3 regions of the Bradyrhizobium guangdongense genome follow, and region 3 is predicted to be linked to each of the others. Evidence: predicted binding sites of a transcription regulator. Region 3 holds the regulator's gene; each other region holds the start of a gene.
The links. Region 3 encodes LexA, which represses DNA repair genes until DNA is damaged. Its sites were predicted from a motif close to TGTTCNNNNTGTGTTCNG; they were not measured.

Region 1 (10,132 bases), 480 kb from region 3:
CACCGCGATGCCGGCATCACCGAGCGCGTCCCGGCAATCGGCGAGCGCGAAGGCAACGCCTTCCAGCACGGCCTGCACGATCGCCGTGCGATCGGTGCCGTGGCTCAAACCGTCGAGCATGCCGCGCACGATGGGATCGTCGTGAGGTGTTCGCTCGCCCGCGAGATAAGGCAAAAAGTTTACCGGAGACGGCGCCTGCGGGCTCGCTCCCAACGGCGCCAGCAGCTCGGCTTCAGAGACCCCGAACAGGCGCGCGGCCCAGGCCAGACAGGAGGCCGCCGAGAGGATCGCACCGGCCTCAATCCACATGCCGGGGATGGCGTGGCAGAATGTGTGGACCACACGGTCGGGATTGGCGGCGATGTGGTCGCTCGGCGCCAGCAACGCGCCAGAGGTCCCCAGCGAGATGAACGCCGTGCCCGGCTTGATCGCGCCGATACCGATGGCACCTGCGGGATTGTCGCCGGCGCCGCCCGCGATCATCGGCCGCCGAACCATGCCCCAGCGCTGCGCTAGCTCGCCGCGCAGCCTGGCCGCAGGCGCGCACCCTTCGACCAGGCGCGGCATGTGCGCGCGCGACAGGCCGGTCGCGGCCAACGCCGCATCCGACCAATCTCGGCGCGCAGCGTCGAGCCACAGCGATCCGGAAGCGTCCGAGACGTCCTCGATCGCCTCGCCTGACAGCACCAGGCGGAGATACGCCTTGGGCATCAGGACGCGTCGCGTTGCCGCAAAGATCTCGGGCTCGTGCGTGGCGATCCAGAGCAGCTTGGGCGCCGTGAAACCGGGCATCGCCTTGTTGCCGGTCGTCGCACGCAAGGCAGGCCAGCGCTGCTCCAGAAGGCGGCACTCCGCGGCGGAGCGCCCGTCATTCCAGAGAATGCAAGGCCGGAGCGGCGTGTCGCTCGCATCGAGCAGCGTCGCACCATGCATCTGGCCGGACAACCCGATGCCTTCGACCGCCGCCAGCTCTTGTCCGTGCGACGCCCTCAAGGCGTCGAGCGTCGCAAAGGTCGCCGCGATCCACTGCGCAGGATCCTGCTCGAAATAGCCCGATCGCGGCGAGTCGATCGTCAATGCCCGGCTCTCGCTTGCAATCACGCGCTGGACGCCGTCGACGAGAACCGTCTTGACCGCGGAGGTGCCGAGATCGATGCCGAGATACATGGCGGAAGTCTCCGAGGTTCAGCGGCACCGGCGACGCGATGCACTCATCTTCATCCCGTGAGTCGCCCCCCCGGGTGAAGCAAGCTGACCGCAGATATTGCGTGATGAAAACCCTGCCGCAAGCAACGGGATGCGAGGGCACTGAGACGGCTGGAGCGGGTGAAGGGAATCGAACCCTCGTATTCAGCTTGGAAGGCTGCTGCTCTACCATTGAGCTACACCCGCGACAGGGGCTCCCTAACACGGCCGGGCGGCGGTCTCAACTGCTGCGGACCGGCCTTTCCCGCTTCGCGGATGGGCTTATTCCCGCTTTCGGGCACGCCCCCTTAACGGCGAGGCGGTCTGGCCCTATATTGAGTGTCCCGAAACCAACGAAAGGAGGTGATCCAGTGTCTTATCTCAAGCGCTGTCACCTCGCTGGGATCGCCCGCTAAGCACTATTGAGGCTTGGCATCGGGGCGGTTCCAGCCCTGGACCAGCGAGCAAGAAATCGGGCGCGACGGGGTTCTCCCGCCGCGCCTTTTCTTTGCTCCGGTATCGCGCGCCGCTCAGGCGGGCCCCTCGCCCGCGAGCATCTCCCGGATCTTCTGCGACAGGTCCGCCTTCCTGTAGGGCTTGCGAAGCAGCGCCACGCCGGGATCGAGATGCCCCTCGTGGACAATGGTGTTGTCGGTATAACCTGACGTGTAGAGCACCCGCACGTCCGGCCGGCGGAGCCTGATAGCCTCGGCCAATTCCCGCCCGTTCATGCCGCCGGGCATGATGATGTCGGTGAACAGGAGATCGAAAGTCGCGCCCTGATCGACCAGCGCAAGCGCGGCTGCGCCGTCGCCGGCGGTGAGCGTGCGATAGCCGAGGCTGCCGAGCTGGGCGATGACGTAGCCCTGCACCAGCGGATCGTCCTCCACCACGAGGATGGTCTCGTGCCCGCGCGCCGGCGCCTGGGCCTGAACCGGCCCGGACCTCGCCGCCGCCCCGCCCGCCGATTGCGGCAGGAACAACCGCACCACCGTGCCGCGCCCCTCCTCGCTCTCGATCGCGACGGTGCCGCCGGTCTGCTTGGCGAAACCGTAGACCATGCTGAGGCCGAGCCCGGTGCCGCGGCCGACCCCCTTGGTGGTGAAGAACGGCTCGAACACGCGATCGCGAATGTCGGCCGGAATGCCGCGGCCGGTGTCGGAGATGGCCAGCATGACGTAGGAGCCGGAATCGCCGTCGCCGCTGCCGCCGAGCTCCCGGTTTGCGGTCTCGAGCGTGAGCCTGCCGCCATCCGGCATCGCATCGCGGGCATTGACGGCGAGATTGACGATCGCCGACGAAAGCTGCGACGGGTCGGCCATCGCCGGCCACGCATCGTCGGCAAGCCGGGTCACGATCTCGACGTGCTCGCCGAGGATCGGCCGCAACAGCTTCGCCGTCTCGACCACGAGGGCATTGACGTCGATCTCGCGCGGCTCCAGCGGCTGGCGCCGCGCGAAGGTCAGGAGCTGCGAGGTGATCTCGGCGCCGCGCGAGGCCGCATCGTCGATCAGCTGGGCGATCGCTGCGAGCTGGGGCTTGTCCGCAAGCTCCTCCTTGATGATCTCGATGGTCCCGGTGATGACGGTCAGCACGTTGTTGAAGTCGTGCGCGACGCCGCCGGTGAGCTGGCCGATCGCGTCCATCTTCTGGGACTGGCGAAGCCGCTCCTCGGTCTCGTGCTGCGCGGTGAGATCGGTGGCCGAGCCGCGATAGCCCAGGAAGCGGCCGTCGGCGTCGAAGACAGGCTTGCCGTTGACGCTAAAATGATGCATCCGCCCGGTGGTGTCGCGCCCACGATACTCGAACTTCCGGAACGGCTCGTGACGGTCGAGCGTCGCCATGTGCGCGCGCCACTTCTCGGACTCGGTCTCGCGGTCGAGCGCGGTATCGATGCGCCGCGTGCCGATCCGTATCTTGGGATCCATGCCGAAGGCGATCACCCGGTCGGAGAGGTAGGTGAAGCAGTGGTCCGGCCCGGTCTCCCAGAACCAATCGGATGCGGTCTCCGCATAATCGCGGAAACGCTCCTCGCTCGCGCGTGCGTCCGCTTCGGCTCGCCGGCGGATGGTCAGGTCGCGCTCGAGATTGGCATTGGCCTCGCGCAACTCGCCATAGGCCCGCTCGAGGTTCGTGCACATGGCGTTGAAAGCCTCGATCACCTTGTCCAGTTCGTCGGGGTGGTGGGGCGGCCGTCGCTCCAGATGCAACGGCGGCGGCGGCCTCGCCAGGCTGTATTTGCTGACGAACTCGGCGATGGCGACCAGATGCCGCGTCACCAGAAAATGGAACATGTAGATGATGAACAGCGAGACGACGAACGTTTTTGCCGCCTGGGTTGCCAGGATGACCAGCGCGCGGTGCAGCAATTGCTGGTAGACATCGCTCAGCGTCGCCTCGACATGGAGCACGCCGATGGTACGCGCGCTCCCTTGCACGGTATAGGTCAGCGGATAGTCGCGCGTCACGACCGAGCGGCTCCTTCGCTCACCAACGGCGACACGGATGGGATTGGGGCGATCGGCAATCTCGCGGACCTCGGCGGCGCGGATATCGGGCAACCGCAGGATGCCGTCGAGCTGGAGCTTGAGCTGGTTCTGGTCGAGATTCCACAGACTCTCGCCGAGGCTCGCGGTGGTGCTGCGGCCGACCTCCTCGAGCCGCGTCTCGATCAGACCGACTTCGCGATCGTAGTCCAGATAGAGCTGGAGTGCGGTCAGCGTCAGGGTCACGATCGAGGAGAACAGCAGTACGGCGGCAAGCAGGCGCGGCCCGATGCCGCTGCGCGACCAGTTGAAGATCCGCGACAGCAGCGCCGCGAGCATCGTGGGCGTGAAGGTGGCTCCGATGCCGGTCAGATGCTTCGCAGCCGCCGGCGCAACAGCACGGCCGCGATCGGGATTCTTCTCACCTGCGTTGCCCATGCATCCCATCCCCGAATATGGCGACACCCTCTCCGGCCAGCCGGTCAACCACGCACAATTCGGCGGTTTGATACTCCCTCAGCGCGCGATGCGCGCTGCAATCCTGTCGGCCCTTGGGCGCTCTGAGGTCGGCGGGGTCATATCTTGCGCCCAGCAGCAGGATATCAGCGCAAACTACCATCTCGCGTGCTAGAATGACATCGGTGAAAATCCGGAGTCGCTCGCATGCGGGCGACTCGGTGGCCTTTGTGACTCCGCGCGGCTGCCATCTTCGGTAGATCGCTCGAACATCCGAAGCCAGTGGTAGCGAGCACCGACCAGAGAGGGGCCATGTGGCGGATACTCGTCATCTGCCTGTCGCTGTGCATAGCAGGCTCGTCTTCCGCGCAGTCGGTGATCCGCCTGGCGCGGATCGCCGACATCCCGGATCAATATGTCGGCGGCGAGATGCTGCGGGCCGTCTACGCCAAGCTGAACATCAGGCTCGAATTCGAGGACGTGCCCGGCAAGCGGGCGCTGGCGCTGTCGAGCGCCGGCGAGGTCGACGGCGAAATCCAGCGGATCGGAACGCTGTCTCGCGACTATCCGACGCTGCTGCAGGTCACGCCGGCGATCAACTACATCGAACCCGCGGTGTTCACCACCAGGCTCCATTTCGACGTGGATGGCTGGAATTCGATCAGGACCTACAGCATCGGCATCGTCCGCGGTGTCGGCTCGTCGGAAGCCGGCACGCGCGGCATGGACCGCGTCACGGCAACCACGAGCCTCGAGAGCCTGATCAAGATGCTCGATGCCGATCGTTTCGACGTGATGGTCACCGATCTCTTCAGCGGGCTGGCCGCGGTCCGCAAGCTCAATCTTCAGACCAGGATCTATCCGCTCTCCCCGCCGCTCGAGCGCATCAGCATCTACCATTATTTGCACGAGCGCCACCGCGACCTCGTGCCGAAGGTTGGACAGGTGATCGCGCAGATGGAAGCCAGCGGCGAGCTCGCGGCACTACGCGAGGCGCTCGTCAAGCAGGTCCTGAGCACGCGGTGATGAGGCCAACTCAGAAACCGAATATGGCGAGCACCGACGGGCGCTTGCCGCGGCGGCTTTCGACGATGCGCTCCCCGCCGCTCTCGGCGGAGTTGCCGTAATAGCGGTGATGGCCCGCCTGATCATGCAGATCGGCTGGCTCCGACTTCCCCGCCCGCCGTGCATCGCAAATGATCTTGATGGTATGACCCGACATTGCCGCCTCCGATGAGATTCGACCGTTCTTGTGGCCATCAGTCGCCGCGTCTTCGGACCGCGTTCACCGGCGAAGGCGGCAATCGGGTTTCATGATGGTTTCGTCGCGCAGGCACGATGCATTATTTTGGTGTTTCGGGATTGTCGGCATCGGCCGCGATCATACGTCCTTCGGGCTGCGCGCCCCAAACAAGCGAGGTGAAGATGCTCTACGCGATCCTGGCCTACCACGTGGAAGACGAGCTTCTGGCGTGGACGCCGCAGGAGGACGCCGCTGTCGTGGCCAAAGTCATCGAGGTTCAGGCGCCCCTGAGGGCCAGCGGACACCTCGGACCGGCCGCCCGCCTGGATGGCACGAGAAAGGCCCGCACCTTACGCGGCCCCGGTGGCGGCATCGTGCTGGACGGCCCATTTGCGGAGACCAAAGAACAGCTTCTCGGCTTCCATCTCGTCGAATACGACACCGATGAAGAGGCGATCGCGGCGGCGCGGAAGCTGCGTGCGGTCAATCCGAGTGCGGTCTACGAGATCCGCCCGGTCAAGCTTTACGTGCCTGCCGATGGGTTCGGTGCGACAGCAGCTGACAAGTGAGGATGAAGCCTACGGATTCGGTTCGCCCAACGGTCCATAGAAGCGCCGGATCAGCAGCCCGCCGAAGGCAATGAACCACAGGAAGGGCGCGACCTGGGGCGCAAAGCTCGCGACGATCGTGCCCGGAATGAACACGAGCAGCGGAAACAGGGAGGCAATGGTCTCACGCCCCCAGCCGCCCAGGATCGTCCACCACAGCCAGGCATTGAGGCCGGCAATGGCAGTGAGGTGCAGACCGTAGAGCACGGCAACGGCGCTGCTCACGGTGTAATTGATGTACAGGCCGTTTGTGACCGGCAACAGCACGATCGAGAGCAGGAACAGCAGATTGAGGATCACGACCCCGCGGCTCCCCACGGGTTGACGCGCCAGCCGCCGGTGATGGCTGATCCAGAACAGACCGGCGATGATGAAGCTGAGCGCAAAACCCGCGAGCTTGCCGGAATAGACTTTGGCAAGGTCGCTCCAGTCGGGCACGCTGGCGAACACCGCAGCCTTGGGCAGGTCGTAGGCCAGAAGCGTCATGGCAACACCAAAGATGGTATTGCTGAGCGACTCCAGCCGCCGCATTTCAAACTGTTCGGGCCTGGACTCAGGCTTGGACCCGGGCTTGGGCTCGGTCATGCCGGTGTGCTCCAGGGCTGGAACTTTGGGCCGCCTTTTCCCTAGGTGTTCTCAGCGGTTTCGTCCAGCCGCATTGCGATTCGCGAGCGGATCGCCGATTCTCGGTCTTTCACCGGGGCGATTCGTGGCAACCTATCTGGACACGCTCAATGCGGAGCAGCGCCGCGCCGTGGAGCATGGCGTGGCCGAAGGCACGACCGTGGGCGCCCCCCTGCTCGTCATTGCCGGCGCGGGCTCCGGCAAGACCAACACGCTCGCGCATCGCGTCGCGCACCTGATCGTCGCGGGCGCGGATCCCCGCCGCATCCTGCTGATGACCTTTTCGCGCCGTGCGGCCGCCGAGATGGCCGGACGCGTCGAGCGCATCGCGCGCAAGGTACTGGGCGAGAACAATGCCGCGATCATGCGCGATGCGCTGACCTGGGCCGGCACGTTCCACGGCATCGGCGCCCGGCTGCTGCGCGAACATGCCGAGCGGATCGGCGTCGATCCCGCCTTTACCATCCACGACCGCGAGGATTCCGCCGACCTGATGAACCTGGTGCGGCACGAACGCGGCCTGTCGAAGACCGAGAGCCGCTTTCCGGCCAAGGGCACCTGCCTGTCGGTCTATTCCCGCTGCGTCAACGCCGAGATGGAGATCGAGAAGGTGTTAGGGGCGCATTATCCCTGGTGCACCGGCTGGGCCGCCGAGCTGAAAGGGCTGTTCGCCGCTTACGTCGAGGCCAAGCAGGCCCAGCACGTGCTCGATTACGACGATCTGCTGCTCTACTGGTCGCAGATGATGAGCGACCCGCTCATTGCAGAAGAGATCGGCGGCCGCTTCGACCACGTGCTGGTCGACGAATATCAGGACACCAACCGCCTGCAATCCTCGATCCTCCTGGCGCTGAAGCCCGACGGGCGCGGGCTCACCGTCGTCGGCGACGATGCGCAGTCGATCTATTCGTTTCGCGCGGCCACCGTCCGCAACATCCTGGATTTTCCGCAAAGCTTTTCGCCGCGCGCGGAGATGATCACGCTCGACCGCAATTACCGCTCGACGCAGGCGGTGCTGGCAGCGGCCAACGGCGTCATCGGCCTCGCGCGCGAGCGCTTCACCAAGAACCTGTGGACCGATCGCACCTCCGGACAGAAGCCGCAGCTCGTCACCGTGCACGACGAGGCCGACCAGGCGCGCTACATCGTCGAGGCCGTGCTGGCGAACCGGGAGCAAGGCGCGCTGCTCAAGCACCAGGCGGTGCTGTTCCGGACCTCCTCGCACTCCGGCCCGCTCGAAATCGAGCTGACACGCCGCAACATTCCCTTCGTCAAGTTCGGCGGGCTGAAATTCCTCGACGCCGCGCACGTCAAGGACGTGCTGGCGCTGCTGCGCTTTGCCGAGAACCCGCGCGACCGCGTCGCCGGCTTCCGCATCCTGCATCTGTTGCCGGGCATCGGCCCCGCCACCGCGCAGCGCGTGCTCGACCAGATGGCCGAAAGTCCCAACCCGCTCCATGCGCTGAGCCAACTTCCCGTGCCGCCGCGCACCGGCACCGATTGGACGGAGTTCGTCCGCACCGTCGAGAACCTGCGCTACTCGGAATGGCCTGCGGATCTCGAGCGCGTGCGGCTCTGGTACGAGCCGCATCTCGACCGCATCCACGAGGATTCCGAGACGCGCCGCGCCGATCTGATGCAGCTCGAGCAGATCGCGAGCGGCTATGCCTCGCGCGAGAAATTCCTGACCGAGCTCACGCTCGACCCGCCGGACGCGACCAGCGACAAGTCGGGCCCGCCCTTGCGCGACGAGGACTATCTGATCCTCTCGACCATCCACTCCGCCAAGGGACAGGAGTGGAAGTCGGTATTCCTGCTCAACGTCGTCGACGGCTGCATGCCCTCCGATCTCGGTGCCGGCACCAGCGCCGAAATCGAGGAGGAGCGCCGCCTGCTCTATGTCGCGATGACGCGTGCCAAGGACGATCTGCATCTCGTCGTTCCCCAGCGCTTCTTCGTCCACGGCCAGGCCGCCAAGGGCGACCGTCACGTCTATGCCTCGCGCACGCGCTTCATCCCGGAGCAGCTCGTCTATCTGTTCGAGCGCGCCGCCTGGCCGAAGGTCGCGGCCGGCGCGCCGCGCGCTCCGTCACAGGGTCCGAAGATCGACATCGGCGCACGGATGCGGGGGATGTGGCGGTAGACGCAAGAAACCGGTCTCGGGATCTGCCACGATGCCTGCAACACCAGAGGTCCGAGATGAAAGCCGTCGTCGTCGAACAATATGCGCCTATCGATCAGATCGAGCTGAAGGACGTTCCGTCTCCGCTTTTGGAGCCCGGCCAGTTGCGCATCCGGGTGGAGGCGGCGGGGATCGGCTTTGTCGACGGTTTGAAAATCGAGGGGCGGTATCAGACCAGGGATCCCCTGCCTTTCATTCCCGGCACCGAATTCGCAGGCATCGTGGCCGAAGCGCCAGGCAGCCCGGGCGGCTATGAAGCCGGGATGCGCGTGATGGGCATGACGCGGTCGGGTGCGCTCGCCCAGGAAATCGTCGTCCAGCCTGAGGCGGTTTATCCCTTGCCGGACGGCGTCGCGGCCGAGGTCGCCGCCTCGTTTCGCGCCAATTATCTGACGGCGCTCTACGCGCTGAGCGCCCGCGCCATGTTGTGCGAGGGCGAGCAGTTGCTCGTGCTGGGAGCAGCCGGCGGCACCGGCACCGCGGCCGTGCAGATCGGCAAGCTGCTCGGCGCTCGGGTCATCGCAGCCGCATCGACGCCGGAGAAGCGCGAATTCGCGCGCAGGCACGGCGCGGACGCAGTGATCGATTATACGCAAGCAGACTGGCGTGACACGTTCAAGCAGTTGACGGACGGACACGGTGCCGACGTCATCTTCGACCCCGTCGGCGGCGACATCTCGCTGCAGGCGTTTCGCTCCATCGCCTGGCGCGGGCGCCATCTCGTGGTCGGCTTTGCCGGCGGTGCGATTCCCGCGCTGCCGTTCAATCTGCCGTTGCTAAAAGGCGGCGCCCTGCTCGGCGTCGATCTCGCTCAAATCCCCACACGCGAGCCCGATTTGCAGAAGCGCTTGATGGCGCAGTTGACGGGCTGGCTCGCCGACGGCCGGCTGCAGCCCGTGGTCGGCCACGTCTTCGCGCTCGAGGATTTCCGCGAGGCGTTCAGGACGATGCAGACGCGTGCCGCGCTCGGCAAGATGGTCGTGCGGATCGCGCCGTAGGCCTCACAAACGGAAACCGAGCATTTCCGAATGCCGCCTTGTCGCATGGACGCGGTCCATTAAATCTGGTCGATCCTCCCCACAGAGATCTGATTGATGACCGCACCGCTCGAATTCGGACTGGATACTTTTGGCGACGTCACGAAGGACGCCTCAGGCAGCATGCTTCCGCATGCGCAGGTGATCCGCAATGTCGTCGACGAGGCGGTGCTGGCCGACGAGATCGGCCTCGACTTCATCGGGCTCGGCGAACATCACCGTTCTGATTTTGCGATCTCCTCGCCCGAGACGGTGCTGGCGGCCATCGCGTCGCGCACCAGGCGCATCCATCTCGGCTCGGCCGTGACGGT
Region 2 (10,132 bases), 1.1 Mb from region 3:
TGTCGTCACCATCACGGGACACGCGATTTCGCGGAGCCAGGCAAAGGGATTGCCGCGCGCGTCGCCGATATAGACCTGCTCCATCGCCTCGTAGATCGGATGCAGCATCGCCGACTCGATCTCGGGGGTGCAGCAGAGGCGCACCCGGCCATTATCGAGCGGCGTGAAGCCGTGCCGCACATAGGCCCACAGCGAAGCGTCCGTCCAATCCGCAAAGGCGGGCGCGACCCGGTAACGTTCGAAGACGGCGTCGCGACTGTCGAACTCCGCCTGCCGACGCAGGGCGCTCTGCACGCGGGAGAGCGATTGTTCGCTTAATCCGGCCGATGGATTGCGCTCTGCCCGCGGATTCATCACGGTGGGCTCCATCACAAACAGGCGCCTGAAGTACCCGGGGCGCAGCTTCGCTGCCAGCAGCAGATCGGTCGCGCCCGCGCTGTGGCCGATGCCGTACACGTCGCGCAAGTCCAGAGCGTCAATCACGCGGCAGATATCGTCGGCATAGTCCGCGAAGTGATAGGCGCCGGGTTTGTGGCTCGCGCCATGGCCGCGGCGATCGAGTGCATAGACAGTGTAGGTCGACGCGAGATCACGCGCGACCTCGTCCCAGACATCAGCGACGAAGCCGGTGCCGTGCACGAGCAGGGCGGGCGGCTTGCCGCTCTCACCCCATTGCAGCATGGCGATCTCTGCACTGGCGGTACCGATTGAAAAGCGATGACTGATCATATGATCGGATGCTACTTCGCATCCTCCAAAATCATCGCGGCACCCTTCTCGGCGATCATGGCGGTGGGCGTGTTGGTATTGCCCGAGGTGATGGTCGGCATGATCGAGGCGTCGACGACGCGAAGACCGTCGAGGCCATAGAAGCGCAGCCGTTCGTCGACCACGGCCAGGGGATCGTTCGCCGATCCCATCTTCGCGGTGCCGACGGGATGGAAGATCGTGGTGCCGATGTCGCCGGCGGCTTTTGCGAGCGAGGCATCGTCGTCGCCGACGGTCGGGCCGGGCAGATACTCACTCGGACGATATCTTGCGAGCGCCTTCTGCCGCATCAAGCGGCGGGTGGTGCGGATGGCGTCGGCGGCGACCTGGCGGTCGTCGTCGGTCGACAGATAATTCGGCGCGATGATCGGCTTCTCGTCCGGGCTTGCCGAGCGCAGGCGTACGGTGCCGCGCGAACTCGGCTGGAGATTGCAGGCGCTGACGGTGATCGCGGGAAAACGGTGCAGGGGATCGCCGAACTTGTCGAGTGACAGCGGCTGCACGTGGAATTGGATGTTGGCGCGCGCGCGTGTCGCATCGGAACGCGTGAAGATGCCGAGCTGCGAGGGCGCCATGGTCAGAGGACCGCGGCGGCGGAATGCATAATCGAGGCCCATCAGGCCGCGGCGGAACAGATTGTAGTAGGTCTCGTTCAGCGTCCGCACGCCCTCGACCTTGTAGATCGCGCGCTGTTGGAGATGGTCCTGGAGATTGCGCCCGACACCGGGTTTGTCCATCACGATGTCGATGCCGAGCGGCGACAGCCAGTCGGCAGGCCCGATGCCGGAGCGATGCAGCACCTGCACCGAGCCGATCGAGCCGGCCGCGAGGATCATCTCGCGCCTCGCGCGCGCCTCGACGATTTCGCCGTTCTGGATGAAGCGAACACCGACGGCGCGGCCCTGCTCGACGATGAGGCGGTCAACCAGCACATGCTTCTCGAGCCGCAGATTGGGGCGCCTCAAGGCCGGCTTGAGGAACCCGCGCGCCGACGACCAGCGCCGGCCGCGCTTCTGGTTGACGTGGAAATAGCTGGTGCCTTCGTTGTCGCCGGTGTTGAAGTCAGGGATGCGCCTGATGCCCATCTCCTCGGCGGCGTCGCCGACCGCATCGAGCACGTCCCAGGACAGCCGTGGCGCCTCGATCCGCCAGCCGCCGCCGGCGCCGTGATGCTCGCTCGCGCCAAGGAAATGATCTTCCAGCCGCTTGAACAGCGGCAGCACGTCATCATAGCCCCAGCCGGTCATGCCGAGCTGGCGCCAATGGTCGTAGTCGGCAGCCTGGCCGCGCATCGAGATCATGGCATTGATCGCCGAGCAGCCACCGATCACCTTGCCTCTGGGATAGGCCAGCGCGCGGCCGTTCAGTCCCGGCTCGGCTTCGGTCTTGAACATCCAGTCCGAGCGTGGATTGCCGATCGCGAAGAGATAGCCGACCGGAATGTGGAACCAGATCCAGTTGTCGTCCCCGCCGGCCTCGAGAATGAGGACCCGGTTCCTGGGGTCGGCCGACAGCCTGTTGGCAAGGATGCAGCCGGCCGTGCCGGCGCCCACGACAATGTAGTCAAACTCACCTTCGAGCCGTCTTGGCATTCTGCTTCCACCCGGATGGTCCCTAAACGTTCCGTCCTAATAGGCAGACGGCGACCACGGGGACAAGCCCGGCCATGAGCAGGGACAGGACCACCCTTGATCTGCGGGGGTTAGGTGGACTGGCGCTTGCATGGTAGACAGCGCTGTATTTTCAACAAAACTTGAGACCGCTCCATGCCGATCGTGAACCGCGTCGCCGACCTTCAACCCGATATCCAGGCCTGGCGGCGGGACATCCACCAGAATCCCGAATTGCTGTATGACGTCCGCCGCACCGCAGCATTCGTCGCGGATCGCCTGCGCGAGTTCGGCTGCGACCAGGTCGTCACCGGGATTGGCCAGACTGGCGTGGTTGGAGTGATCAAGGGCAGCAAGCCGGCCGGCGAGGGGCTCAAGGTGATCGGCCTGCGCGCCGACATGGACGCGCTGCCCGTCGAGGAGCAGACCAACCTGCCTTACGCCTCGAAGACTCCCGGCAAGATGCACGCCTGTGGTCATGACGGCCACACCGCGATGCTGCTCGGTGCTGCACGCTACCTCGCCGAAACCCGCAACTTCGCCGGCGACGCGGTCGTGATCTTCCAGCCGGCCGAGGAAGGCGGCGCCGGCGGCGCGGCCATGGTGAAGGACGGCATGATGGAGCGCTTCGGCATCGAGCAGGTCTACGGCATGCACAATGGTCCGGGCATTCCGATCGGCTCGTTTGCAATCCGGCCGGGCCCGATCATGGCGGCGACCGACGAGGTCGACATTATGATCGAGGGCCTCGGCGGCCACGCCGCCCGTCCGCACAAATGCATCGATTCCGTGCTGGTCGGTGCCCAGGTGATCACGGCGCTGCAGTCGATCGTTGCGCGCAGTGTCGATCCCCTGGAATCGGCTGTCATCTCGATTTGCGAATTCCACGCCGGCAACGCCCGCAACGTCGTTCCGCAAACGGCGACGCTGAGGGGCACCATCCGCACGCTGTCGCCGGAGGTGCGCAAGCTGGTCGAGAAGCGCGTCCGCGAAGTGGTGGCGGGGGTGGCGCAAATCACCGGCGCCAAGATCGACTTGCACTACAAGCGCAATTACCCCGTCGTGAACAACCACGCCGCGGAGACCGATGTGGCGACGCGTATCGCCAAGCAGGTCGCGGGCGAGGCCAATGTGCTCGAAATGCCGCCGCTGATGGGCGGTGAGGATTTTGCCTACATGCTGGAAGCGCGCCCCGGCGCCTTCATCTTCTGCGGCAATGGCGACAGCGCCGGTCTCCATCACCCCGCCTATAATTTCAACGACGAGGCGATCGTGTTCGGCACGTCCTATTGGGTCAAGCTGGTCGAGGAACAGCTCGCGGCGTCATGAGCCGCTGAGCGAAGGACGAATGAAAGGGGCCGGTGCCTCGCACGGGCCCCTTTGTTTCACGTGCCGTGTTGCGCTCAGAACAGGTGCGAGAACAGATAGTAGAGCACGCCCGAGATGATCATGGCGGCCGGCAGGGTCAGAACCCAGGCCATGGCGATGTTGCGGATCGTCGCCCATTGCAGGCCCGAGCCGTTGGCCGCCATGGTGCCGGCGATGCCTGACGACAGCACGTGGGTGGTCGAGACCGGGAGGCCGTAGACGTCCGCGGCGGCGATGGTGGCGGCCGCGGTGATCTCGGCGCAGGCGCCTTGCGCGTAGGTCAGGTGGGTCTTGCCGATCTTCTCGCCGACAGTGACGACAATGCGCTTCCAGCCCACCATGGTGCCAAGGCCGAGCGCGATGGCGACCGCGATCTTCACCCAGCCGGGGATGAATTTCGTGGCGCTGTCGAGCGAGCCTTTGTAGGCGGTGAGCACGGTGACGTCAGCGGCGCTGAGCTCGGCTTCCTTGTCCTTCATCAGGAAGCGCAGCGCTTCCGAGGCGAGGTACATGTCGTTGCGGGTGTTGCCGACGAGCTCGGCCGGTACTTTGGCGAGCGAGCCGTAGGTGGTCACCTGCTTGGAGATGTCGCGCACGAGCACCGCCAGTGACGGGAACGTGCCGCCGTTGACCTCGTGCTGCGCGACATAGTTGGTCACGGCAGGACGCGGATTGCCGATCACGCTGTAGCCGGCGGCCTTGCCTTCGATGATCTTGCTGGCGGCCTCGGAGTTCTGGCTGAACGCAGCAATCTGGCTCTCCGGCAGGGCGCGGTTGAGCGCGTAGGCGGTCGGCACGGTGCCGATCAGGATCAGCATGATCAGGCCCATGCCCTTCTGGCCGTCGTTGGAGCCGTGGAAGAAGCTCACCAGCGTGCAGGTGAGGATCAGGATGCCGCGGATCCACCACGGCGGCGGCTGGTCGCCCTTCGGCTCGCCGAACAGCGCGGGCGTGGCGCGCAGCAGCACGGTGCGCAGGACCAGCAGCAGGCCGGCGGCGAGCGCAAAGCCGAACAGCGGCGACAGCAGCAGCGCCTTTCCGATGTTGGTGGCCTGGATCCAGTCGACGCCGGAGGTGCCGCTGCGGCCATGCAGCACCGCGTTCATGATGCCGACGCCCATGATCGAGCCGATCAGGGTGTGCGAGCTCGAGGCCGGCAGGCCGAAATACCAGGTGCCGACGTTCCAGATGATGGCGGCGATCAACAGTGCGAACACCATGGCGAAGCCGGCGCTGGAGCCGACCTGGAGGATCAGCTCGACGGGCAGCAGCGAGACAATGCCGAACGCGACCGCGCCCGAGGACAAGAGCACGCCGAAGAGGTTGAACATGCCGGACCAGACCACGGCGACGTGGGCGGGCAGCGAGCGGGTGTAGATCACGGTCGCGACCGCGTTGGCGGTGTCGTGGAAGCCGTTCACGAACTCGAATCCGAGCGCGATCAGAAGCGCGACGAAGAGCAGGAGGAAGGGAGCGAAGGCCTTGACCTGCGTGCCGGTGGCATCGACATCGACCCAGATGCTGTAGGCCACAAAGAGCAGGGCGGCAGCGATCACCCCCATGTAGATCACGCCGGTGAGCGGATGGAATCCGCGATTGAGGTCGGGCCCCCTACTCAAGGCCGGCTCGATGGAGCCCGGCAATGCAACGTCACTCATTGGAAATTCTCCTGTCCCAAGGCCCCGATTTTGCGCGTGGCATGTGACAGGCGGTTGAAATGACGGGCAGACGAGTGCAACGACGCGAGTCATCCAGGGCTTGTTGCCCTGGCGTTGGTTCACGTCAGGCGGCGCGCGACGATCTCCGTTGCAAGGAGGCGGCGATCTTCAAATCCGCGACAAAGCGCTGATATTCCACCACCTTCGCCTCGGGATCGGGGAGCCGCAGTAGATAGGACGGATGTACGGTCACCAGAGCCTTGCGTCCATCGGGGAGGTCTATGAGCCGGCCGCGGGTCTTGCCGATGGGCGTGATCTTGCCGAACACGCTTTGCGCGGCGGTCGCACCCATCGCCACGATGAGATCAGGCTGAATTGCCGATACTTCCCGCTCATACCATTGCCGGCACGCTTTGATCTCCGGCGTCGCCGGCTTCTGGTGCAGGCGGATCTTTCCGCGCGGCACGAATTTGAAATGCTTCACCGCATTGGTGACATAGACCTTCTTGCGGTCGACGCCGGCCTCCGCCAGTGCCCGGTCGAGCATTTGGCCGGCCGGGCCCACGAAGGGATGGCCAGCGAGGTCTTCCTTGTCGCCGGGCTGCTCGCCGACCAGCATGATATTGGCAGACTTCGGGCCTTCGCCGAACACGGTCTGGGTCGCATCCTTGTAGAGGTGGCAGGCACGACAATGCGCGGCCTCCTCGCGAAGCGTTTCGAGACTGTCGGTGGCAGGTTTGCGTTTCATAGGAGCCTCCGGCCGCTTCTGAGGCTTGTGCGGATCGGTCGCGGCGTTGGCGATCATAGCACCGGTCATGCGTTCGGCATCTTCGATCAAGGGCTTAATGATCGAGGCCTCGGGCAGGTTCCTCCAATATTTCTTCGGCATCTCCGTCTGCATCGCCTTCACCTTGAGCCGTGCCGGATTGAAGATGCTGGCGTAATAGCGCCGCCAAGTTTCCTCCAGCCGGTCTTCGCCCGGTGCCTCGCTCTTGCTGACGCCGGGCGTGAACGAGAGCGCGTGGCCGTCCCAATGCGCGCAGAGGTCCGGCGTCAGGATCGACCAGGGCATGTCGGCAAAGCGCTTTGCAAAGAACGGCCCGGCGAGCTCGACGATGTGATGCTCGGGCTCGAACCAGGCGACGTAATGCGGCTCGCGTTCCCGACCGATCTCGCGGAACCGCACGAAAGCATGCATCTTGTGCTCGTCGCGATGAACCGCGCGTGCCATCGCCGTGATCTTCGCGACATCAGGATCGGTCGCGACATCGATGAGATCGTGATTGTCTTTCAGGCGGAACAGCAGGCGATAGAGGATCGCGAAGCGCTCGCCGTCCCGATGCAGGATCGCAGCCTTGGCGAGGTCGATAAATTTGCTTGATACGCTGAAGGTGCCGTCGTTCACCTCGAGGATCGGCGACGGCGCGGGCGGTGCAAACAGATCGGCTTCGCCGCCTCGCACGGCCCAGGTTACATCGTCAGGCGCAACATGATGAAGCACGAGGGCGCGCGCGGTTTTGCGCCAGCCGTCGAAATCGGTTTCGCTGTCGAGGGTGATGTACTGCATCAGAAGCCAAACCCCAATTGTGTTGCTTTCGGCTTGAACCGTTCGATCAGCCGCGCCTCGTCGAGGCTATGCGGCGAGGGGCGGTGGTCGCTGAGGACGATGAACGGCAGCGCCTTGTGCTTGGGCACGTGCAGCCGTGCGAGATCGGACAGGCGGATCGTTGTGGTGCGCCGCGTCGCGATGATGCGCTCGACCGCCTTGGTGCCGAAGCCCGGCACGCGCAGCAGCTCCTCGCGGCTGGCGCGGTTGACGTCGAGGGGAAAACGGTCGCGATGGCGCAGCGCCCAGGCAAGCTTTGGATCGATGTCGAGCGGCAGCATGGCGCTGTCGTCGACGATCTCGCCGACGGCGAAGCCGTAAAATCGCATCAGCCAGTCGGCCTGGTAGAGCCGGTGCTCGCGCAGCAAGGGCGGCTGGACCAGAGGCAGTGCGCGGCTGGCATCGGGGATCGGGCTGAAGGCTGAGTAGTAGACGCGCCGCAGTCGGTACGAGCCGTAGAGATTGGCGCTGGTGTGGAGAATGGTGTGGTCGTTCGCGCTGTCGGCCCCGACGATCATCTGTGTGCTTTGACCGGCCGGCGCGAAGCGCTGTGGTTTCGCCTTTGTTTTCACGCTTCGATCTTCTTCGGCTTCGTCCAGCTTCAGCCGCAGCCGGCCCATGGTGCGGCGGATCGCGCGCACGTCCTTCTCGGGTGCGAATTGCTGCAGGCTCGTCTCCTGTGGCATCTCGATGTTGATGGAGAGGCGGTCGGCATATTTGCCGGCTTCCGCGATCAGCGCGTCGTCGGCCTCGGGAATGGTTTTGAGGTGGATGTAGCCGCGGAAGTGATGCTCCTCGCGCAGCTTGCGCGCGACGCTGACCACTTGCTCCATCGTGTAGTCGGGGCTGCGGATGATGCCGGAGGAGAGAAACAGCCCCTCGATGTAATTGCGCCGGTAGAAGTCGAGCGTCAGCTTGACGACTTCATCGATGGTGAAGCGGGCGCGCGGCACATTGGAGGAGGCGCGGTTGACGCAATAGAGGCAATCGTAATTGCACGCGTTGGTCAGCAGCACCTTGAGCAGCGAGATGCAGCGTCCGTCCGGCGCGTAGGAATGACAGATGCCCATACCGGGCGCGGTCGAGCCCATGCCCTTGCCGTCGCTGGAATCCCGCTTTTCGGTGCCGCTGGATGCGCAGGACGCATCGTACTTGGCGGCGTCCGCGAGAATTGCCAGCTTGCGTTGTACGTCCATCCTGGAATCCCTTTGATTCAGTTCATGAATCCATTTGCGCGCCAATTCGATTGACTCTCTGCGCGCCGTTAGCTTTATATTAGAACATATCATGAACAAATGAGCCAGCCGTTGGTTCTTCTTTTGAAGGCCACGGCAATCACCTCTGAAGGAGCGGCGAGCATGAGCGGCGCACGCATGAGCGCGCTTGCGACCTTGCGCAGCCAGATCGAACGGATCGAGACGGCGGAGGTCGTGCATCATCACGACCGCGTCGCGCTCGGCCATAGTGAGGCCGACCGCGCGCTGAAGGGCGGGCTCGCACGTGCGGCGATCCACGAGGTGTTTTGCGAGGGCCGGCAAGGCGCGTCCGGGACGGGCTTCGTGATGGGGCTTGCGGGCCGCGTCTCGGCACAGCGGCCGCTGCTGTGGGTGCGGCAGGATTTCTCGGAAATCGAGACCGGCGCGTTGTCGATGAGCGGGCTCGCCGAGCTCGGCCTCGATCCGCGCCGCGTGGTGATGGTGCGCGCCGCCGATGTCGAGAGCGCGCTGCGCACCTCGGCCGATGCGCTCGCTTGCGATGCGCTTGGCGCCGTCGTGCTCGAGCTCTGGGGCGAGACAAGACAGTTCGATCTCGTGGCGAGCCGCAAGCTGACGCTGGCTGCACAAGGCTCCGGCGTCACCGGCCTGTTGCTGCGCATGGCCGCGCAGCCGCTACCCTCAACCGCGGAGACGCGATGGATGCTGCGCGCGGCGCATTCGCCGCCGGGATCTGCGTGGAGTGCCTGGGGCGCCCCGCGCTTCGATGCCGAGCTGTTGCGCAATCGTCATGGCCTGTGCGGCCGCTGGATCATGGAATGGAATTGTGATGAGTGCCAGTTCAGTGAACCGTCGGCGTATTCTCAGCCTGTGGCTGCCGCGCCTGCCCATCGACCGGATTCAGCGGTTCTTCAACAGCGCCGGGCTGGGTAAGAATACCAATGAGCCGAGCATCGTTGTTATCAAGAACAACAATGCGCTGGTGATCCACGCGCTGGACGAGCCCGCCGAGCGGCTCGGCCTGTATATCGGCCAGCCGCTGGCCAATGCGCGGGCGATGTGCCCGGATCTGAAAGTGTTCGACGCCGATGTCGTGGCCGATGCGAAGACGCTCAGCGACATCGCCGATTGGTGCGACCGCTTCACGCCGTTGGTGGCGCTCGATCCGCCGCACGGTCTGTTCCTCGACATTACCGGCTGCGCGCATCTGTTCGGCGGTGAAGCGGCGCTGCTAAAGATGCTGGTTCATGCGCTGGGACGTCAGGGCTTTGCCGTCAGCGCGGCCATTGCCGGCACCTCGGTCTGCGCGCGCACGCTGACGCGACAAGCCACGGGCAGTATCGTCGCCGACGGCGGGGAGGCGGCGGCGATCGATAGGTTTCCGGTGTCCGCGCTCGGTGCGGACGAGGCCATCACCACCGGTCTGCGCCGCGCCGGCCTGAAGACCATCGGCGATGTCGCCTCGCGCGCTCCGAGCGAAATCACAGCGCGGTTCGGTGCGCGGTTCTCGACGCTACTTGCGCATGCGCTGGGACAGGGCGATGCGCCGATCAATCCGCGAAAGCCGCTGCCTGACTACATCGTGGAAAAACGTTTTGCCGAGCCGATCGCGACGGACACCATGATCGCGATGACGCTGTCGCGGCTGGCCGACACGTTGATTACCTCCATGGAGAAGCAGGGCAAGGGCGCGCGCCGCCTGGAGGCCGCGTTCTTCCGCACCGACGGCGTGGTGCGCGCGATCACGGTCGAAACCGGACGTCCCGTGACGCGAAGCGCGGTCATTGACCGCCTGTTCCGCGAACGTCTCGATGCGCTTGCCGATCCCATCGATCCCGGCTTCGGCTTCGACATGGTGCGGCTGTCGGCAAGCCGCACCGAGATCGTGGTGCAGGAGCAGCGCGATCT
Region 3 (10,132 bases):
CACGGGCAACGTGGACCAGTATGTCGCCCTCGTGCTGCGCGACATCCATGTCCGCAACTCCATGGTTGTCGATACCGCCGACGGCCGCTCGATCCAGATCGTCAACGAGCCGCTCGCCGATGGCGGCTGGGTCGCGACCCATGAGGATATCACCGAACGCCGCCGCATAGAGGAACGCATCACCCACCTCGCGCACTACGACGCGCTGACCGATTTGCCGAACCGCACCACGTTCCACGAACATCTGCGCGCGGAGCTCGCCGCCATAGCGGACGGCGAAGAGCTCGCGGTGCACTACATCGATATCGACGAATTCAAGGGCGTCAACGACGCACTCGGCCATCTCGTCGGTGACGAGCTGTTGAAATCGGTAGCCGAGAGCCTCCGCCGCTGCGCAGGCCCGACCGACTTCGTGGCACGGCTCGGGGGCGACGAATTCGCGATCGTGCAGAGCGCGGTGTCCTCGCAGGACGAGGTCAGCGAGCTCGTTGCACGGGTGTTCGCCTCGATCCGCGCGCCGTTCGACTGCATGGGCCATCACCTCACCACCGATGCCAGCATCGGAATCGCGCTGGCCCCGGGACACGGCACCGCGCTGGACCAGCTCCTGAAGAATGCGGACATGGCGATGTACGCCGCCAAATCCGCCGGCCGCCGCACCTATCGCTTCTTCGAGCCGGAGATGGACGCCAAGGTGCGCCAGCGGCGCCAGCTGGAAATCGATCTTCGCCAGGCCATCGCTGTCGGCGGGCTCGAAGTCTTTTACCAGCCCTGCCTGAGCCTCAAGGACGATCGCATCACCGGTTGCGAGGCGCTGGTGCGCTGGCGTCATCCCGAACGCGGCATGGTCTCGCCGGCCGAGTTCATCCCGATCGCGGAGGACACCGGGCTGATCAACGAGATCGGCGAATGGGTGCTGGCGACCGCCTGCCGCGACGCGGCCGGCTGGCCCGACGACATCCGTCTCGCTGTCAACGTCTCCCCGGTGCAGTTCAAGAGCGGCACCCTCGCGCTGAAGATCATGGCGGCGCTGGCCGCCTCCAACCTGCCGGCGAGCCGGCTCGAGCTCGAGATCACCGAGGCCGTGCTGATCCGCGACGACGACACCGCGCTTGCGATCCTGCACCAGCTTCGCGCCATCGGTGTCCGCATCGCGCTCGACGATTTCGGCACCGGCTACTCCTCCCTGAGCTATCTGCATCGCTTCCCGTTCGACAAGATCAAGATCGATCGCTGCTTCGTCAGCGACATCGCCGGCCCCGACGGCTCCGCCAGCATCGTGCAGGCCGTGGTGAATCTCGCCAGCGCTCGCCGCATGGCGACCACGGCCGAAGGCGTCGAGACCGAGGAGCAGCAGCGGCTGTTGCGCGCGCTCGGCTGCACCGAAATGCAGGGCTATCTGTTCAGCGCCGCAAAGCCGGCCGACAAGGTGCTGGAGCTGTTCGCGCTCCACCGCAGCCGCCTCGCGCAGCGTGGCGGCAGTGAAGGTAGGCGCCGCGAGGCGGGCTAGACTTCACAAGAGAGCACGCCCGGCGCAGCTCGGCTGAAACGAATTCGCCCGGGAGTGGACATCCACTCCCGGGCGATCTCTTAAGCGCGCAAGGGCGACTAAGCCTAGTTCGGCACCGTCGTCTTCGGAGCCGGCTTCGCGGCCGCCGCATTGACGGTGACGCCGTGCAGGAAGTCGAAGGCCGCATGCAGCGCCTTGTCGTCCTTCTCCTCCGGCGGAACGTAGGACTGGGAGCCCGTCTGCTCCTTGCCGTCGGCGGCCTGCAGATGGCCGCGCATCTGCGACTCCGCCATGGTGTCCATCCGGCCCTTCAGCTCGGGCGGCACGTCCTGGAGAATCTCGATGTCGGGCGCAATGCCCTGGGCCTGGATCGAGCGGCCCGACGGCGTGTAGTAGCGCGCGGTGGTCAGCGCCAGCGCGCCGTTGCCGGCGCCGAGCGGGATGATGGTCTGCACCGAGCCCTTGCCGAACGAGCGCGTGCCGATCAGGGTCGCACGCTTGTGGTCATGCAGCGCGCCGGACACGATCTCGGAGGCCGAGGCCGAGCCGCCGTTGATCAGGACCACCAGCGGCTTGCCCTTGATGAGATCGCCGCCATGGGCGGTGAAGCGCTGGGTCTCCTCGGGATTGCGGCCGCGGGTCGAAACGACCTCGCCGCGCTGCAAGAACGCGCTCGACACCGACACGGCCTGGTCGAGCAGGCCGCCCGGATTGTTGCGCAGGTCCACGACGTAGCCGACGAGCTTGTCCTGCGGGACATCCTTGGAGATCGAGGCGATCGCCTTCTTCAGGCCATCGGTGGTCTGCTCGTTGAAGGAGGTGATGCGGATGTAGCCGATGTCGCCGTTCTCGACGTGGAAGCGCACCGGGCGCACATGGATGATCTCGCGCTTGATCGCGACATCGAGCGGGGCGTCGGCGCCCTTGCGCAAGATGGTGAGCTTGGTCTGGGTATCGACCGGTCCCTTCATCTTGTTGACGGCCTGCTCGAGCGTCATGCCCTGCACCGCGTCGCCGTCGATCTTGCTGATGAGATCGCCGGACATGATGCCGGCCTTGGACGCCGGCGTGTCGTCGATCGGCGAGACGACCTTGACCAGGCCCTCCTCCATCGTGACCTCGATGCCGAGCCCGCCGAATTCGCCGGAGGTGGTCTCCTGCATCTCGGTCCAGGCCTTGGCGTTCATGTAGCGTGAATGCGGGTCGAGCGAAGTCACCATGCCCGTGATCGCGCCTTCGATCAGCTTGGCATTGTCGGGCTTCTCGACATAGCTCGCCTTCACCCGCTCGAACACTTCCCCGAACAGGTTGAGCTGGGAATAGGCATCATCCGTACCCGCCGCCGCCCGTGCCGCCCACAGCCCGCCCTGCGGACCGGATACGAGGAGGGTCAGGCAAGCTCCGGTGAGCGCGCCCAGGGGGAACAGCAGGGTTTTCCGCATGGAATGGGTGGCCTTTTCGCTTAGCGGTTCTTTTTGAGGCTTGGCAGCCGCCATGCAAATGGCGATCCAAGCCGGTTCTCACAATATCATTCTGGTTTCTTCAAGGCCGGCCTGCCACGCCGGCGGGTACGCGGTAAAAATCCCTTCGCCCTGAACCTAAACATTTGGCAACGTTCGGAAGACCGGCCCCGGGAGAGCGGGAATCGGCCGCCGAGCCACGCCTCGCAGCTATGCGATTTTAGGATGGTTTTGGAGGTCCGAACCGGATAGGCGATGGCATAAGGCTTCAAATTCTCGGGAGGAAACAATGAACGAAGCGCTCCGGCCGGAACGGAACGTCGAACTCGGCGCCAGCAACGAGCCGTTCCAGAACCTGCACGAGTTCATCCGAAAGGCCCGCGCCAATCTCAACCAGAATGCCTGGGACTACATCGTGGGCGCGGCCGAAACCGAAACCACGATGCGCCGCAACCGAATGGCACTGGACGAGATCGCCTTCCGCCCCCGCGTGCTGCGTGACGTGCGGAAGGTCGACGGCTCGGTCGAGCAGTTCGGCCGCAGGATGCGCCTGCCCGTGGTGCTCGCGCCCGTCGGCGCGCTGGAGATCTTCGACCCGCACGGCGCGGCGAGCGTTGCACGCGCCGCCGGCAGCTTCGGGGCATCGCACATGCTCAGCTCCGTCTCCGAGCCCGGCCTGGAAAAGACCGCCGAAGCCGCTCCCGATGCGCTGCGCATGTATCAGCTCTATGTCCGCGGCGATGACGCGTTCGTTGCCGACGTCGTCAGCCGCGCCGAGAAGGCCAATTATGCGGCCTTCTGCCTGACCGTCGACACCGCCCATTACAGCCGACGCGAGCGCGACATTGCCAAGCGCTATGTACGCGAGAGCCGCCTGCGCGCCACCGGCGGCGATTTCCAGAAGGGACTGGAATGGCGGACCGTGAAGATGATCAAGGACAAGTTCAGGATTCCGCTGATCCTCAAGGGTATCGCCACCGCCGAGGACGCGCAGATCGCGGTCGATCACGGCGTCGAGTGGATCTACGTCTCCAACCACGGCGGACGCCAGCTCGACCATGGCCGCGGCGCCATGCATGTGCTGCCCGAGATCGTCGACGCCGTGAAGGGCCGCGCCCGGATCATGATCGACGGCGGCATCTGCCGCGGCACCGATATCGTCAAGGCGATCGCCGCCGGCGCCGCCCTCGTCGGCATCGGCCGGCTGCAATGCTGGGCGCTGGCCGCCGCCGGCGAAACTGGTGTGGCGCGCATGCTGGAACTACTGGAGGACGAGGTGCTGCGCTGCCTCGGTCTGCTGGGCGCCACCTCGTTCGCCGAGGTCAACAAATCCTGCCTGCACCCGGCCACGGCAACCAACGCGCCGAGCGTGTTCAGCGCGTTCCCGCTGTTCGACCACGAGCCTTACCGGTACTGACGCAATGACTTCGCTTTCTCCCGGCGGCGCGGATGCGCTTCTGTTCGACCTCGGGCGCGTGGTGCTCGACATCGATTTCTCCAAGGCGATCGCCTGCTGGGCGCAACACGCGGGGTGCAAGCCCGAAGCCATCGTCGCGCGCTATGTGCGCGACAGCGAGGCCTACCGGCTGCACGAGGTCGGCAAGCTCAGCGACGAGGACTATTTCGCCTCGTTGCGCGCCTCGCTCGGCATCGGCATTTCGGATGCGCAATTCCTCGAGGGATGGAATGCGATCTTCGCCGGCGAGATGCCCGAGATCGCGGAGCTGCTGCCGCGCGCGGCGAAACGGATGCCGCTTTATGCGTTCTCGAACACCAATCGGCCCCATGTGGACCATTTCTCGAAGGAATATGCCGACTTGCTTGGCCATTTCCGCGAGATGTATCTGTCCTCCAGCATCGGCCTGCGCAAGCCGGACGCCGAAGCCTTCGACCATGTCGTCGCCGCAATGGGCATACCGGCAAACCGGATCGTGTTCTTCGATGACCTTGCCGAGAACATCGAAGGCGCGCGGGCCCGCGGATTGCAGGCCGTGCACGTGACGTCGCCCCTCGACGTCGGGCATGCGCTGAAGGCGCTGGGGATCTGATCTGGCGGCTCCGATCTTTCAGGGCGGCGGCTGCAGGAACTATTTCGCCCAAAGATGTGGAACCAACTCACTTTGTGCATTTTTATACAGAGTTCCGGGAACGAATGCCTGCTTCCGGGACTCATGAGTCCGTTGGGAATTCTACATCGGACGGACGTATCGACGTGTTGGGCAAAACCTATCTCACCAGGCAGGCCTCCCTGCTGATGAAATTCGCCAGAACCACCTCGGATTCTGAGCTTTCCGCCAAGCTGATCAGCAAGGCTGCCGATCTGAAGGCCCAGGCCGATCCGATGCCCGACAGGGATCAAGGGCTCCAAGCACCGGACGTGACGTCGAACGTGGATCCGACGACGTCGTGATCCGCACGGGCCTGACCGCCAAAGTCTTGCGGCTCCGCGGCAACAACGCCTGATTGCCGCTTTTCTCTGCTTGTTCCCGCTCTGAAACTGCGCTCCTATGCTGCATTGCAACTCGTGGAGGTTGGAATGCGCGCCGGCGTGCTTTCGAAGGACGCCGTATTGGACCTCGTGGGGGCGATCTACGACGCTGCGGTCGAACAGGGGCGCTGGTCGAGCGTGATGGAGCGCATCGATGACGCCGTAGGCGGTCGCGTGCTGTTTGGCATCTACGCCCCGGCAACGGTCTTTCGAGCCTGCTGTCGCCGCGCATCGATCCCGCCCGCGTGCACGATCTGCTTGGCTGGGCGCCGCGCAATCCTTTGTTGCCGCTCAGCGTCGGCAGGACGCCGGGCGCGCAGTCATCTGTCGAAGATTTTTGACAAGACCGGCGTCAGCCGGCAGGCCGAGCTGGTGCGGCTGTTGATGCAGAAGTAGCTCACGTCAGCGCCCGCTTACCATTTTGCCTCGCGGCGCGCTCTCGGCTAGAACGCTTGCCGCAACGTGATCATTGCCTCGCCCAAGCAGGAGCTTTCACCCGTGGCCCTCATGCCGGTTTCCGACGCGCTCGCCGCGGTGCTTGCCGGCGTGGAGCCGCTGCCGGAAGAAATGATTGCCCTCGATGAGGCCTTCCATCGCGTGCTTGCGCGCGATGTCGCGGCGCGGCGCACGCAACCGCCGCAAGCGATGTCAGCGATGGATGGCTATGCCGTCCGCGCGGCAGACGCGGCAAGGGTGGACGCGCAGCTCACCGTCATTGGAGAGGTCGCGGCCGGACGGCCCTTCGCAGGAGCTGTCGGCGCTGGTGAAGCGGTACGAATCTTCACCGGCGGAGTCGTTCCCGATGGCGCGGACGCCGTCGTGATCCAGGAGGACACGGTCACAGACGGCAAGCGCGTCACGATCAAAGAGGCCGCGATTAGCGGCCGGCACATCCGCCCCGCAGGCATCGACTTTCACGAAGGCGACGTGCTGCTCCGTCAGGGGACCCGATTGACCGATCGCGGGCTCGCGCTCGCAGCGGGCATGAACCACCCGCAGCTTCCCGTTCGTCGTCGTCCGAAGGTCGCGATCCTCGCCACCGGCGACGAGCTGGTGATGCCGGGCACCACCCCCGGTCATGGCCAGATCGTCTATTCCAACGGCTATGCCCTGCACGCGCTCGCCCGTAGCGAGGGCGCCGACACCATCGACTTTGGCGTCGCCGCCGACACGCTCGAAGCCACCACCGCGGGCATCCGCCGCGCGCGCCAGTCCGGCGCCGACATCCTGATCACGACCGGCGGCGCCTCGGTCGGCGACCACGATCTGGTGCAGCAGGCGCTTCGGGACGAAGGCACCTCGATGGCGTTCTGGAAGATCGCGATGCGGCCGGGAAAGCCGATGATGCACGGGCGTCTCGGGGCCATGCGCGTGATCGGCCTGCCCGGCAATCCCGTGTCATCCTACGTGTGCGGTTTCCTGTTCATGGTGCCGCTGATTCGCGCGCTCTCAGGCCATTCGGTGGTTCATCACTGCCGCGAGCGCGCGGTGCTCGGGCGCGATGTCCGCGCCAACGACCAGCGCGAGGATTACCTCCGCGCGCGTCTCGAAGTGCGTGACGATGGCACGCTCATCGCCGTTCCCGTCAATCACCAGGACTCCTCGCTGCTTGCGAATCTCGCTGCGGCACAGGCACTTCTCGTGCGCCCGCCGTTCGCCCCCAAGGCCGAAGCGGGAGCGCCTTGCGAGGTGCTGCGACTGCCTGTTTGAACACAGCGTTCGCAACCGTTCCGCGAACTTTGTCGCGTTCACGGTAAATTAAGCAGTTGCGGAACATGTATCGAACATATAGTGTCCGTTCATGATTTGTTTCGAGCATGTAACGGCTTATCGCTGACTTCAGCGTCTCGGAATCGAACGACATCGTCAGGGGGATTTTGGTCGAGATGTTAACGCGCAAACAATACGAGCTCCTGCGGTTCATCAGCGAGCGGCTGAAGGAAAGCGGCGTGCCGCCCTCCTTCGACGAGATGAAGGACGCGCTCGATCTGCGTTCGAAGTCGGGCATCCACCGCCTGATCACCGCGCTCGAGGAGCGTGGCTTCATCCGCCGCCTGCCGAACCGCGCCCGCGCGATCGAAGTGATCAAGCTGCCCGAGCTCCAGGCCGCCGCCGGTAACCGCCGCGGCTTCACCCCGAGCGTGATCGAGGGCAATCTCGGCAAGGTGCGCACGACATCGAGCCCGCCCGCCGACGAGGGCGAACGCCCCGTCGCAGTGCCGGTGATGGGCCGCATCGCGGCTGGTACGCCGATCGAGGCGCTGCAGACCCGCAGCCACACCATCAGCGTCCCGCCGGACATGCTCGGCGCAGGCGAGCACTACGCACTCGAAGTGCGCGGCGATTCGATGGTCGATGCCGGCATTCTCGACGGCGACATGGCGCTGATCCAACGCAACGAGAGTTGCGACACCGGCGATATCGTGGTCGCGCTGATCGACGACGAGGAAGCCACCCTGAAACGTTTCCGCCGCCGCGGCGCCTCCATTGCGCTCGAGCCGGCGAATGCCGCCTATGAAGTCCGCATCCTGCCGCCCAACCGGGTGAAGATCCAGGGCAAGCTGATCGGGCTGTACCGGAAGTACTAAGCGCTCTCGCGCGAGCAAACGATGGAGCGGACGATTGTCCGCTCCGGCTGGATAGTCTTTCTGGTTTTGCACAGATTATCCGGCCATCTCTCCAGCGCTAAATCCCCGGCAGGCTGCAACGAAGCGAAGCCTTCATTGCTTCAAAGGCCTCGAGACCGAGGAGACCACCATGCGCAAGATCATCCTGAGCACCGTCACGACGGCCCTGATCGCCGCGTCAGCGCCGAACGCCTTCGCCGCGCAACCGCAGCATCACGTCCGCAAGGCGCAGCAAGCGACAAGCCAGCAATCCCGCAATGCCCTCAACTCCGTCCAGCAGTCGGCCTGGCCATATTCGGGCTGGTCGGCACCGGCCGGACATTGATGCTCCGGATATTGATGCAGAAGGTCTGCCGAATGCGCCGGAGCAGGCTTTGTTCCTAGGCGTTCGGGAAAGATATTGTGATTATGGCCAGCGGACCCAAGCCGCAGATTTGCCTACAACCAAGCAGAGCCTCGCAGACTTACACTCTGATAGAGGCCTGTGCCTCCAGGACAGAGGCGCGGGTTGCTATCCTGATAGAGGAGCACCCGATGTGTGACTATAGCCTGCATGCCGTCGCGACGCGTCCCGCAGAAGTCGGCGAGACGATCGTCACGACAACGTTCCGCGGCACCTCGACACGCGGCTTCGCCTCCGAAGCCGACATGTCCGTCGCGGTCTGCCTGCTGCCGGGAACGGAGCTCGCCTTCGCCGATAACGTCCGCTACGACAACAGGTGGATCTGGACGCGCACCGTCAACTCGCGCGTCGGCAAGTTCGGCAAGATCGATCCGCACGTTCCCGATCGTCATCACGATGCGATCGAATTCCCCGATGGCAAATATGTCTTGGTGACCCAGCTCGTCGAAGGCCAGCGCGCCACCGTGCTGCAACTGCCCGTGACCCAGCCGCTCGGCGAGCGCGAGCACAAGCCGCAGATCATCGCCGACAGTCGTCCGACACCGCCGCGTCTGCCGATCGGCTGAAAGACCGGTTTTAGTCCTCGGCCTGGAAGTCGGCCTCCGACGGAGTTGCGTCCCGAGCGCGTGGCGCCGCCGACCGTGGCATGAGGGTCAGTTCGAAATCTCCTTCGCCGGCTGCCGCCGGCGACCAGGGGCGGTTTGCGCCCCTCGCCCTTACCGACTGGACCGCAAACCCGTCGCCGCGCTGCGTCAGCGCCAGCGCGCCTTGTCGCGCAAGACGCGGCCGATCGACCACCATCGCGGCGCAATCCGGCGGCGCCGGCCTTGATGTCACCACCAGCGCGGCCCGACTGCAATCATCGGCCGGCGCATCGCTGCGCAGCGCCAGCGCGATCATGCGACCATCGGCGAGTGGCGCCACGCAACCGGACTCGTCGCACGACACCCCGTCACCGAGCGCGGCACTGCCGGCATCGCGCGGGTCAGCGTCGGCCGCGAGCCACTCCTTGAGCAGGAAAGCGTCCTTGTTCGTCCTGATCAGATGCAACTCCCCGTCCCTGCCCCGCACCGCGACGTTCTGGCCGTTACCGGCAATGAGAATGTCGGGCTGCCGAACCGACAGGGCCCAGATCGTTGCCGCCACGAGCACGAGCGCACCCGACCAGCGCAGCGGCGTGCGCAGCAGGCCCATCAGGACGAGGCCGAGGCTCGCTGCAATCAGCGGCGCAGTACCGAAGGCGGCAACATGGCCGACCGCGCCTGGCAATGCCGCCACCCAGCGCGTGACCACAATCATCCAGTCGATGCCAATCCCCATCAGCCACCAGAACACACCGTCCAGTCCGAACGGTGCGGCGAGCAATCCCAGGAGCCCGGCCGGCATCACCAGCGCGGAGACCACTGGCATCGCAGCGAGATTGGCGAGCACGCCGTAGGGCGTGACGCGATGGAAGTGGAACGCGGCGTAAGGTGTGGTCGCGAGCCCCGCGATCATCGAGGCCATGAACAGCATCGCGATCTCGCGGCCGCCCCACAGCGCGATCCGCGCGGTCGTCGAATGATCGGGAGATGCGAACAGGTTCGGCATGCCGATCTGCACCAGCGCCACGAGCCCGAGCGTCGCGGCGAACGACATCTGGAA

Region 1: X265_RS23040 (ATP-dependent helicase) is a predicted target of LexA. The motif match lies at 6,599-6,616, and genes of this name have one in related genera.
Region 2: X265_RS25780 (ImuA family protein) is a predicted target of LexA. The motif match lies at 8,287-8,304, and genes of this name have one in related genera.

Annotation. Positions count from the first base shown of each region.
Region 1 is NZ_CP030051.1:4,775,215-4,785,346, forward strand. It holds gene xylB (xylulokinase) at 1-1,167, opposite strand, end outside; tRNA gene X265_RS23010 (tRNA-Gly) at 1,319-1,392, opposite strand; gene X265_RS23015 (ATP-binding protein) at 1,716-4,109, opposite strand; gene X265_RS23020 (substrate-binding periplasmic protein) at 4,440-5,153, shown strand; gene X265_RS23025 (hypothetical protein) at 5,164-5,349, opposite strand; gene X265_RS23030 (YciI family protein) at 5,553-5,939, shown strand; gene X265_RS23035 (TMEM175 family protein) at 5,949-6,563, opposite strand; gene X265_RS23040 (ATP-dependent helicase) at 6,688-8,745, shown strand; gene X265_RS23045 (NADPH:quinone oxidoreductase family protein) at 8,802-9,782, shown strand; gene X265_RS23050 (LLM class flavin-dependent oxidoreductase) at 9,879-10,132, shown strand, end outside.
Region 2 is NZ_CP030051.1:5,375,347-5,385,478, reverse strand. It holds gene X265_RS25810 (alpha/beta fold hydrolase) at 1-681, opposite strand, end outside; gene X265_RS25805 (GMC family oxidoreductase) at 741-2,360, opposite strand; gene X265_RS25800 (M20 aminoacylase family protein) at 2,535-3,707, shown strand; gene X265_RS25795 (inorganic phosphate transporter) at 3,782-5,404, opposite strand; gene X265_RS25790 (UdgX family uracil-DNA binding protein) at 5,529-6,971, opposite strand; gene X265_RS25785 (putative DNA modification/repair radical SAM protein) at 6,971-8,206, opposite strand; gene X265_RS25780 (ImuA family protein) at 8,369-9,157, shown strand; gene X265_RS25775 (Y-family DNA polymerase) at 9,054-10,132, shown strand, end outside.
Region 3 is NZ_CP030051.1:4,295,764-4,305,895, forward strand. It holds gene X265_RS20560 (bifunctional diguanylate cyclase/phosphodiesterase) at 1-1,510, shown strand, start outside; gene X265_RS20565 (S41 family peptidase) at 1,615-2,952, opposite strand; gene X265_RS20570 (alpha-hydroxy acid oxidase) at 3,260-4,387, shown strand; gene X265_RS20575 (HAD family hydrolase) at 4,392-5,018, shown strand; gene X265_RS20580 (hypothetical protein) at 5,183-5,380, shown strand; gene X265_RS20585 (hypothetical protein) at 5,507-5,854, shown strand; gene X265_RS20590 (molybdopterin molybdotransferase MoeA) at 5,957-7,168, shown strand; gene lexA (transcriptional repressor LexA) at 7,345-8,046, shown strand; gene X265_RS20600 (hypothetical protein) at 8,216-8,410, shown strand; gene X265_RS20605 (hypothetical protein) at 8,620-9,054, shown strand; gene X265_RS20610 (ComEC/Rec2 family competence protein) at 9,065-10,132, opposite strand, start outside.